Regions from separate parts of the Arthrobacter sp. CAL618 genome, predicted to be linked through region 1. Evidence: riboswitches for the same ligand, from Rfam matches in the RefSeq annotation. Region 1 holds a riboswitch; each other region holds the start of a gene.
What was found. Region 1 has a riboswitch for S-adenosylmethionine ahead of K728_RS0109700 (ABC transporter substrate-binding protein). Riboswitches for the same ligand answer to the same signal wherever they lie in the genome.
Positions count from the first base shown of each region.

Region 2: it holds a riboswitch for S-adenosylmethionine, as region 1 does, so the genes downstream of both, metX (homoserine O-acetyltransferase MetX) here and K728_RS0109700 (ABC transporter substrate-binding protein) in region 1, are expected to answer to the same signal.
Region 3: it holds a riboswitch for S-adenosylmethionine, as region 1 does, so the genes downstream of both, K728_RS0108430 (OsmC family protein) here and K728_RS0109700 (ABC transporter substrate-binding protein) in region 1, are expected to answer to the same signal.

Region 1 is NZ_ASZW01000160.1:16,201-19,437, forward strand. It holds gene K728_RS0109685 (hypothetical protein) at 154-711, shown strand; gene K728_RS0109690 (hypothetical protein) at 830-1,054, opposite strand; SAM riboswitch class I at 1,197-1,285, shown strand; gene K728_RS0109700 (ABC transporter substrate-binding protein) at 1,382-3,052, shown strand; gene K728_RS0109705 (ABC transporter permease) at 3,058-3,237, shown strand, end outside.
Region 2 is NZ_ASZW01000162.1:30,649-33,885, forward strand. It holds gene K728_RS0109950 (SGNH/GDSL hydrolase family protein) at 1-666, shown strand, start outside; gene metX (homoserine O-acetyltransferase MetX) at 681-1,814, opposite strand; SAM riboswitch class IV at 1,833-1,968, opposite strand; gene K728_RS0109960 (hypothetical protein) at 2,086-2,514, shown strand; gene K728_RS0109965 (VOC family protein) at 2,519-3,160, shown strand; gene K728_RS0109970 (CPBP family intramembrane glutamic endopeptidase) at 3,202-3,237, opposite strand, start outside.
Region 3 is NZ_ASZW01000138.1:2,480-5,716, forward strand. It holds gene K728_RS0108420 (single-stranded DNA-binding protein) at 1-487, opposite strand, end outside; gene K728_RS0108425 (glutaredoxin family protein) at 562-816, opposite strand; SAM riboswitch class I at 1,434-1,532, shown strand; gene K728_RS0108430 (OsmC family protein) at 1,637-2,044, shown strand; gene K728_RS0108435 (sodium:solute symporter family protein) at 2,041-3,237, shown strand, end outside.

The sequences.
Region 1 (3,237 bases):
GCGTGGCGGAGTCGATCTACCTCTTGCATAAGCGACTTCGGAGTGTTTAGCTTCGAGGGCGGCGCGGCCGGGCTTGGGGCCGAGATCGAGGTTGTTCCAGCTGGGTTGTTGGAATTGCTGAAGCCCCGCAAGAATCGCTGAACCGAGGACAGAATGCATGCGAAGCGAAACAGTGCGACCACCCTGCTCGCCCTTGCCCTCCTGATGGCAGGGGCCGGCTGCTCCGTCAGCCCGGGATATTCCAGCGTCCTCACTGATGGGGGCACCGACGAAATGTGCTTTGTGGATGTGCCGCCAAGCGAGGGGAAAACCCTCGTCGGTGAGATAATTACCAACAACGGAGATCAGCCGGTCACCGTCACGGAAGTGAAGCTGCTGGATGCTCAGGACATGGTGGTGGAGGACGCCTACATTATTCCGATGCAGTCAGGCCCAGGTACTACCCTCGGCGTGAGCTCGACGTTAACAAAGGACCCAGAGGTTCAAGCCATACTGGACCAGGCCGAACCGGCTGAGGGCTACGTCATCGGCCCAGGGGAGCAAGTTAATGTGGTGACCGCAGTATCAATCGCCGCAGCTGTCCGCCAGGGAACTGCATCGGGAATTGAGGTGCGCTCTGAGCAGTGGCCGGACACCAACGTCTCTGACGCGCGAATCAAAATGACCATGACGAAGACTCGTGTTTCTGACCACCAGATTTCCGTTAGTTGACATAATGTAGATTATCGGCGTTTCCGGGAAGGGTTCAGCAGCGGATCCGGGAACTCCCTTTACCGCCAACCTGACGCGAGATAAAGACCCACCGGCGAAGACTATGAGCTACTGACGGTCACCAACTCTTTGCCTTTATCCGTAGCGCGTTGATCCGTAGCGCGGGGTCGAGCCGTAACGGATCCGCCAAACCGCCGTCGTCAGCAGGCGCGCAGTCGAGCACGCGCTGCCAGAATATTCTCATCCCAGACGGATTCGAGGATTCGACGGTCAGCGAACGCGCGTCGAACCATGCCGTCGCAACGTTATCGATCACCCGCCACTCCGTGCTGATCTCTCTCATACCGAAATGTATACCCACCTGCACCGGCCTGCCAGTGCTGAATGTTGCGTCGGAAGTCGTACGGATCAGGACTTTCTTGATCGCCCCATCATTATGCGATTAGATCGCCGTAGTCCGCAGGGTATCGCTCCCCCGGACTGAACAACCATCCAGAGCGGCTGAGAGACCTGGCTCGTTGAAGCCGCAGCAACCACCCCTCGGGGCCGGTGCTACTGCCAGGACCGATGGAGAAAGTTTTATCCCCCGTTGGTGTCGACCCCATTCCTGGCGGTCAGATGCTTCAGCGTGCGTGGGTAGGGCACCTCGATCACGACTGAGAGGATCGACATGATTTCCCGCACCGTCTCACACCACAACGTCCTACCGCCCAACCCCGGTCCACGCCGGCGGTCCCTGCGGGTAGCGGCGCTCATCGGCCTTACGGCAGTGGCGCTCACCGCCTGCGGTTCGACCGCCACTACCGCTCCGGGTGAAAGTGTGGCCAGTGGACAGCCGGTCGAGGGCGGCACCCTGGTATATGCCGAGGTGACCCCCATCAATAACTGGCAGACCCAGTCCGCGAGGTTCTATGAAAAGTCCAATGTCCTCAACAGCGTCCTGGACCGCCTGACGTATTTCGACGCCGACCAGGGTGAGATTGTCCCCTGGATAGCCTCCGAGTTCTCCGCCAACGCAGACGCAACCGAGTTCACCTTCACCATTCGACCCGATGTGACGTTCAGTGATGGCACTCCGGTAGACGCCGAGGCAGTCAAACTGAACCTCGACGCCCAGGGCTTTGGGATTGAGGCGGCCCAGATTCAACCGAACGTGGACTTCGCCGGGTACGAGTCGGCCGAGGTGATCGGTGCTGATCAGGTGCTGGTGACGCTGTCCTCCCCCAACGCGAACTTCCTGCGGGCCACCACCTCGGTCACCGCCGGGTTGGTGTCCCCCGCAACACTTGAGCTGGATGCGGCAGGGCAATCAGCCATCTCCCAGATATCCGGGTCCGGACCCTTCACCTTCGAGTCCGAGAAGCCTGATGAGGAAGTAGTACTGGCCAAGCGCCCGGACTACGCCTGGGCGCCGGAAACCGCTGACAACCAGGGTGACGCGTACCTCGACAAGGTCGTCGTCAAATACCTGCCGGAGGTCGCCCATCGTGCTGGGGCGGTCCAGTCGGGGCAGGTCGACCTGGTGAGGGGCCTCCAGCCGGTGGACGAGGAAACCCTCGCTGCGACCGGTAATCAGGTTCTCCCGGCGAAGGGCGTGGACCTGACAGTGAACATGGCCGCGGTCCGGGTCGGCAGCGGGAAGCTGGCCGACGAGAACGTCCGCCGGGCCCTGCAGATTGGTATTGACCGGCAAAGTCTCAAGGACACCGTCCTGTCCGACAGCTACGAACTGGCTGCCTCGGTCCTGAACCACCGGGCACCCGGCTTCACCGACCTGTCCGAAGAACTCGAATACCAGCCCGAGGAAGCACGGCAGCTGCTCGACGAGGCGGGCTGGAAAGTCGGGGCCGACGGCATCCGGGCCAAAGACGGAATAGCACTCGAGGTGACCGTCACTAGTTCCAACAATTCGGTTGTCATCAAACCGGCCTTCGAGCTGATTGAACAGCAGTGGCGTGAGATTGGTGTCAAGCTCAACAACCGCGCCGGCGACAACACCTTTCTCGCCTCAGCAATGCCTGACCCAGCGGTGGAGTTTTTCGGCACCCGACAGTTCATCTACGGCGGTCTCGGCCCGATCTTCGAGCCGGAAAACAACACCATGACGCACACCAGCGACGAAGACCTCAACGCGATCTTCGCGGCCGAGCGTGCGGCAACCTCACTCGAAGAGCGCGATGAGCTGCTGGCCGAGGAACAGTATGCGTTGGTGGTGGATAAGGCCTACTCCCTGGTGCTCTGGGACGAGGTCCAGGTTTACGGTGCCCACAGCGGGACCCAGATTGAATTCACGTCCGGCACCGCCCCGGTATTCCAGGGTGCCTGGAAAACCGGCGGGTAGCGTCCATGATCCGCTATCTCTTGCAACGGATAGGACAGGCCCTGTTGGTGGTGTGGCTCGCCTACACTGCGGTTTTTCTCGCCGTACAGCTTCTGCCCAGCGATCCGGTAACAATTTTCCTGACCGCCGACTCAGCGGTCGATCAATCAGCGATCGACGCCATGAAGAGTCAGTACGGTTATGAC
Region 2 (3,237 bases), on a different contig from region 1:
AGCCGGGAGGATTTCGCGTATGCCAACCTCGCCGTTCGTGGCCGGCTGCTGCACCAGATCGTGGACCAGCAGGTTGCACCGGCTTTGGCCTTGAAACCGGACCTGATCACCATCTCGGCTGGCGGCAACGACCTGATCCGACCGGGTGGCGACCCGGACCAGCTGGCGGCCCGGCTGGACGGTGCCGTTGAGGCGCTCAGCGCGGATCAGGCGACGGTGGTCCTGTTCGCTGGCCCCGACGCGAGAGATTCGGTGCTGGGCAACTTCAGGTCCAAGACGGCAATTTTCAACGAGAACCTGAGGATCATCGCCGCCCGGCATGACGCCCTGATCGCAGACATGTGGGCGCTCCGGCAGCTGGTGAACCCGCAGATGTGGGATGGAGACCGGTTGCACTTTTCCCCGCTGGGTCATCACACCATTGCCATGATGGTGCTGGAAACCCTCGCGGTACCCCATTCCCTGACGCCGCTCGAACCGCAGCCGCTGCCCCATCAGAGCTGGCGCGCCGCGCGGACGGAGGACCTGGTGTGGGCGAAGGTGTACTTCGTCCCCTGGGTGCTGCGCCGGCTCCGCCGCCAGTCCTCGGGCGACGGGGTACTGGCGAAAAGGCCCGATGCCGCTCCGATCTTTGGCCCCGGGATGCCCCCCGGCGTCGGCGGCTAAGCCCCGGTCATTCACTAGTGATCGGTGTAGAAGGCTTCCCGCAGGCGTTGATCGAGCTGGTGAATCTCGGTCAGGAAGGCGTCGTGGCCGATCGGTGAGACGATCGTGTGGACGGGCACCTCCCCCGGCAAGGCCTGTGCCAGGGTGTGGGACTGGCTGGGGAAATACAACCGGTCCGAGTCAACCGCTGCGATGAAGAACTCGGCGGTGGCATCCCGCAACGCCAGGTGCAGGGGACCGCGGTCCCGGCCGGCATCATGCCCCATAAGTGCTTCGGTCAGCACCAGATAGCTGTTGGCGTCGAACCGTTCCACCAGCTTGCTGGCTTGATGGTCAAGGTAGCTTTCCACCTGAAATCTGCCCCGGGCTGCCGGGTCCGACGAGCCGAAGGGTGTCTCTGCACCCTGTGCCGCCCGACCGAAGCGGTGCTCCAGCTCCGGCTCGGACCGGTAGGTGATGTGGGCGATGCGCCGGGCCAGCCCGAGCCCGGCGACCGGGCCTGTGCCCGGGTAGTAGTCCCCCGCGGCGAATCCCGGGTCCAACCGGATAGCCTGCAGCTGCGCCTGGGCGAAGGCAATCTGCTCTGCCGAGCTTGCGGCAGTGCAGGCGATGACTGCGCACCGTTCGACCCGCTCCGGGTACACCAGAGCCCACTCCAGGGCCCTCGCGCCGCCGAGCGACCCCCCGATCACCGAATGCCACCGATCGATTCCGAGCGCATCAGCCAGGAGGGCCTCAGCCCGGACCGAATCCCTGACCGTGAGGTAGGGGAATCGGGAGCCCCAGGGGACGCCGTCGGGGTCCCCTGACGCAGGTCCGGTGGAGCCATAGCAGCCGCCGAGCATATTGATGGATACGACAAAATACCTGGTGGTGTCGATGGTTTTGCCGGGGCCCACCAGCTGGTCCCACCAACCGTCTTCGGTCGAATCGCCGCGGGCAACATGGGAGCTGCCGGTCAGTGCATGCTGAATCAGGACGGCATTGGACCCATCGTCGTTGAGGGTGCCCCAGGTTTCATAGGCGAGCGTAATCTCGGGCAGGTGCCCCCCGGTTTCACAGGTGAAGGGGCCCAGACCGAGTGAGCGGACGACGCCGTCAGGTGTCACCTGGGCCCGGTCCTGTTGTGCGGTGTGAATAGTTGTCACTGGTATCGCCCACCTCGGAATCCGCGCTTGCGCCGGACACCCTGTCCGCCGCCTGGTCGTCACCCGGGGCACCCCACCGCGAAGGAGGGTTGCCGTCCAGCAAGCCGGGGCTTGGTGGAGCGGGGTGTTCCGCTCCGTGCTGGCACTCGTGACCTGTTCCTAGATAACCCGAAAACGCAGCTTCGACGCAAATATGTGAACGTCCGTGTATCTGAAAGTCCGTGGCAAAAAAGACCCTGATCTACCCCCAGCAGCCCGATAAGCTTGCGCCATGCGGATCCGCCCAATCGATCTCGTCGATGTTTTTGTCTACCTCGTCGTCCTGGGTCTGTTCATTCAACTGTTTCCCGCGGTGATTTCCGAGACGTTCACCCTGGCGTTGCTGACCGCTGCGCTGCTGAAGCTGGTGCTCGAACTGGTGATGCGGGTGAAGAAGGCCCTGTTGACCCGCGTCCGTACGGCTGAGCGGGTTCTCCCCCGGGTGATCAATGGTGGGGCCCTGCTGCTGGTGCTTCCCGGAAGCAAACTCCTGGTGCTCCAGCTGGTGGCGTTCCTCTTCGGCGATGCGGTGTACCTGGGTGGCTTCTTCCAGGTCACGGCGCTGATCATCGTTCTGATGGCTGCCCGGGGTGGCGTGAGACGCCTTTTCGTCGGTAAGGGTAGCCTAAGTCGAGACACAGATCACAAAGTGCCAAACTAGGGCCATGCGCTTGGACCATGTCTCATATGCTTGTGAACCCGACGGCCTCGTAGCAACTGCGGGGAGGATCGCCGATGCCCTCGGCGTCGACCCGGTGAAGGGTGGTGTGCATCCCCGCTTCGGCACCAGGAACATGATTTTCCCGATGCTGAACGGTCAATATCTCGAAGTTGTTGAGGTGCTGAACCACCCGGCTTCCGACAAAGCTCCCTTCGGCCAGGCGGTTCGCGCCCGGTCCGAGGCTGGCGGCGGCTGGATGGGTTGGTGTGTTGCTGTGGATGATCTGGCCCCCTTCGAGGAACGCCTCGGTCGTAGCGCCGTCCCGGGCAACCGCAAATTTCCTGACGGTCAGGAGCTCACCTGGCAGCAGATTGGCATCAAGGGGCTGATCGCTGATCCCCAGGTCCCCTATATGTTGCGGTGGGACGACGGTACTGAGGCCCTGCACCCCTCACAGGCCCGACCCGCTACAGTGCGCCTCGATTCGCTGACCATTGCAGGGTCCCCCGACCGGATTGCTGAATGGCTGGGCACGCCGGCGACCGAGCCGCTCGATGAGGTTGTTGTGCAGTGGGTGGCACCCAATGGCACTCCCGGCATCATGTCCGTGACCTTCCAGACTGCCAACGGCCTGGTGGAAATCTAACTGCACCCTTTCGTGTGACCGGCCGGCAAGTTGCCACGCGACTAGTCGCCGATACCAATCGCCGATCCAAAGAGGGC
Region 3 (3,237 bases), on a different contig from region 1:
CCCACCCGTCGCTGTTGCCAGCGTTCCTGGTGGGTCCGCTGTTGACGGGTGCCGCCCACGGGTCTTGCTGCTGCCCTGTGGGGTTGTTGTTGCCCTGGTGGCCTTGCCCTCCCCCGCTGCTCGCCTGGCGCCGGTTGACGGTAGCTGAGGCGTAGCGAAGTGATGGGCCGATCTCATCGACTTCGAGTTCCATCACGGTGCGCTTTTCGCCTTCTTTGGTGTCGTAGCTGCGGGACTTCAAGCGTCCCTGTGCGATGACTCGGGTTCCTTTGGTGAGGGTTTCAGCGACGTTTTCCGCTGATTCGCGCCACACGGAGCCGCGCAAAAAGAGGGTTTCCCCGTCTTTCCATTCGTTGGTCTGCCGGTCGAAAGCCCTGGGCGTTGAGGCGATGGTGAAGTTCGCGACTGCTGAGCCGCTGGGGGTGAATCGGAGTTCGGGGTCTGCGGTGAGGTTTCCAATGACTGTGATGATGGTTTCGCCTGCCATGAGGATCAACTACCTTTCGTAGCGGTTTTAGTGTTGTCGTTGCTGGTGAGTATTTGAGGAAATGAGTGTCTTACTTAGGTGTTGTGTAGCTCGATGACGTGCTGGACTTTGCTGGGGTTCAGTCCTGACCAGTGATCTTCTGAGCCGTCTTTTTCGTAGACGACGACGGGGGCCTGGGAGTAACCGAGTTCTTCGCTGATGTATTCCAGTGCTTGGTCGTTGGTGGTGATATCGACCTCTGTGAACGCGATGCCGGCTTTGGCGAAAAGTTCTTTGGTTTTGGTGCAGCCAAAGCATCCCTGGGGCTTTGTGTAAATGGTGAGAGTCATAGCGCTCAGTCCTTGGTTTCGTGGCGGTTTTAGTAAGAGTCAACTGCTGTGCTACTACCTCTAATTTTACCGATTTCCGGTCAACTTTAATAGGGTAGATCCGCTTATTTCCGGGGTTTTTGGGGCTTTTGAGTGTGTGCGGTGTTGGTCCCCTCCCCCATTGTTTTTGCCTGCTGGCGAAGCATCGCGGAGCTGTTCTCCTCTGGGCTGGTCAACCCGTAGGGCGGTCTGTGTGCCGGGAAATCTGGGAGGAAATAAGCGACGTCGGAGCGCCGATCAGATTGTTTGGTTCCAGGCCCGCTCAGCGCAGCTGAGTTGGGTAGTGCAGCGGGGACGCATGATCCGAAGGACAGCAGCAAAAAAGAGAGTGGTTTCCGGCGACGACCGGTCGGGAGCGCCGGCTGTCAGCCCGAACGGTAGTGAGGCCCGTTTAGTGGGCTTGTGTCCTAGGCTCGCTCTGCGGGGATATCTGGCGCGTAAGTTAGCGTGCGTGCAGGTAGTGGCGTAGATACGCCGCCTGGGAGCGTTTCGACTTCATGGCTGCACTCCTTTGTCACACGCCGTAATTCCAACTGTGGAAGTTGCGTGAATCAAACCGGACCGGCTTTAGTTGTGTACGACCATCCCGAGCGGCCGAGAGATCTGGATCGATGACGCCGCAGCAACCCATTGGAGCCTCAGGCTTCGATAAGGTGCTACCGCCAGACCGATGGAGAGTGAAATGACTGTACCTACCGCGTCCGCTAATAAGGCAAGCGCTGAACGGGACCCTGGCCAGTGGCTCAAAAGTGTCCGGGCCACGGGCAGGTGGGAAGGCTCAATGACCACCCTCGTTGAAACTCGAGGGTTTACCTTCCGGACCGATGAGCCTGTTGCTGTGGGCGGGAACGACAAATCCCCAACTCCCATGCAGTATGTGGTTGGAGCGGTCAACGGCTGCGTCACCGTAGTTATCGAAACCGTGGCACGGGAACTGGGCATCGTCGTTGAAGCCATCGATACCTCTTCCCAAGCTCAGCAGGACGTTCGGGGATTCCGGGGGACGGCGGACGTCTCCCCTCATTTTAAGAATTTCGCGTTGACGGTGAATCTGCGCACGCCGGTTCCAGAATCAGAGTTGGATACCTTCAAGCGGCAGGTCGAAAAGCGGTGTCCGGCCATCAACTTGGTGCGAGACGCAGGTGTTGACTTTAACCTCGTATGGCTGATTTCCGGGGCGGAGGCATGACCAGCGCGGGACTTTGGACGCTCGGCCTTGCCGTCGGGTACACGCTACTTCTGGCTTTGACGAGCCGGGCCGCTCGTAACCGGGCAGATCATGGGGAGGGCTTCTTCGTCGGTAGCCGGACCTTCAGCCCGTGGACCGTGGCGTTTTGTATTACGGGCCTGTTTTCAGGATCCTCCTATATCGCCATCATGGAGCTGAGCTACCGAACAGGGATATCAGCTATCTGGTATGGAGTGGCGGAAACGGTGCAGGTTCTCCTTATCGCCCTGATTCTCGTCAAGCCGTTGCGCAAACGCTTGGTGGTAACGGTGACTGGAATGATCGGGGAGCGGTTCGGTCGGAAAGCCCAGGCGATTGCAGGGTCAATCACGGCGTTGACCTTCCCCATGTGGTCAGTGGCGACGGCCATCGCTTTTGCCTCCGCGCTGCACGCTCTCACCGGTCTTTCAATCCACGCCGCCATCATCGTGACGGCGTTGTTGCTCCTTGTGTTCCTCTCCGCAGGCGGAATGCGAGCTGTTGCCTTCACCCAGACCGCCAACTGTGTGGTTTTCATCGGCATGCTCGCCGTTGGAATCCTCGCATTCTTTATCAATCCGGGCATCGATGGCATCCGCCAGCTTGCCGTGGATCAGCCGGAGATGCTGGATATGTCCTCGGCGGGAGTGACATTGATTGCCGCCTGGTTCGGTACTTTCATTGTCAATGTTCTTCTGGCGCAGGCCGCCTTCCAGATGACCATGTCCTGCCGCACACCCGAAGACGGCCGCAAGGGCATGCTCTACGCTGCGGGTCTCGGCATCCCGTTCATCGTCATTGGGGCTTTGCTGGGTACCGCTGCTGCGATTGTCGTTCCGTCACAGGACCTGGGATTGGTGGCGGTATCGCTCTATATCGCTGAGGTGGTTCCCGCGCCGCTGGCTGGTGTCTTCTTCCTGGGAGTGTGGGCCTGCGCCCTGAGCTGGGCGGGCCCATGCCAGTTTTCGGGTGCAACCAGCCTCGGACGTGACGTTGGTCGGGCGCTGCGTCCCAACGCCAGCGAGGATGACCTGGTGCGGTACACCCGGTGGTCGCTTGTCCTGTTGACCGTCCTGATGATTGTGTTCGCTTTCTTGCGCACTGAACAGGCCGCCTGGTGGAACGTCCTCGCTTGGACATTGCGTAATGGTGCCACCCTTGCGCCGGTGCTGGCC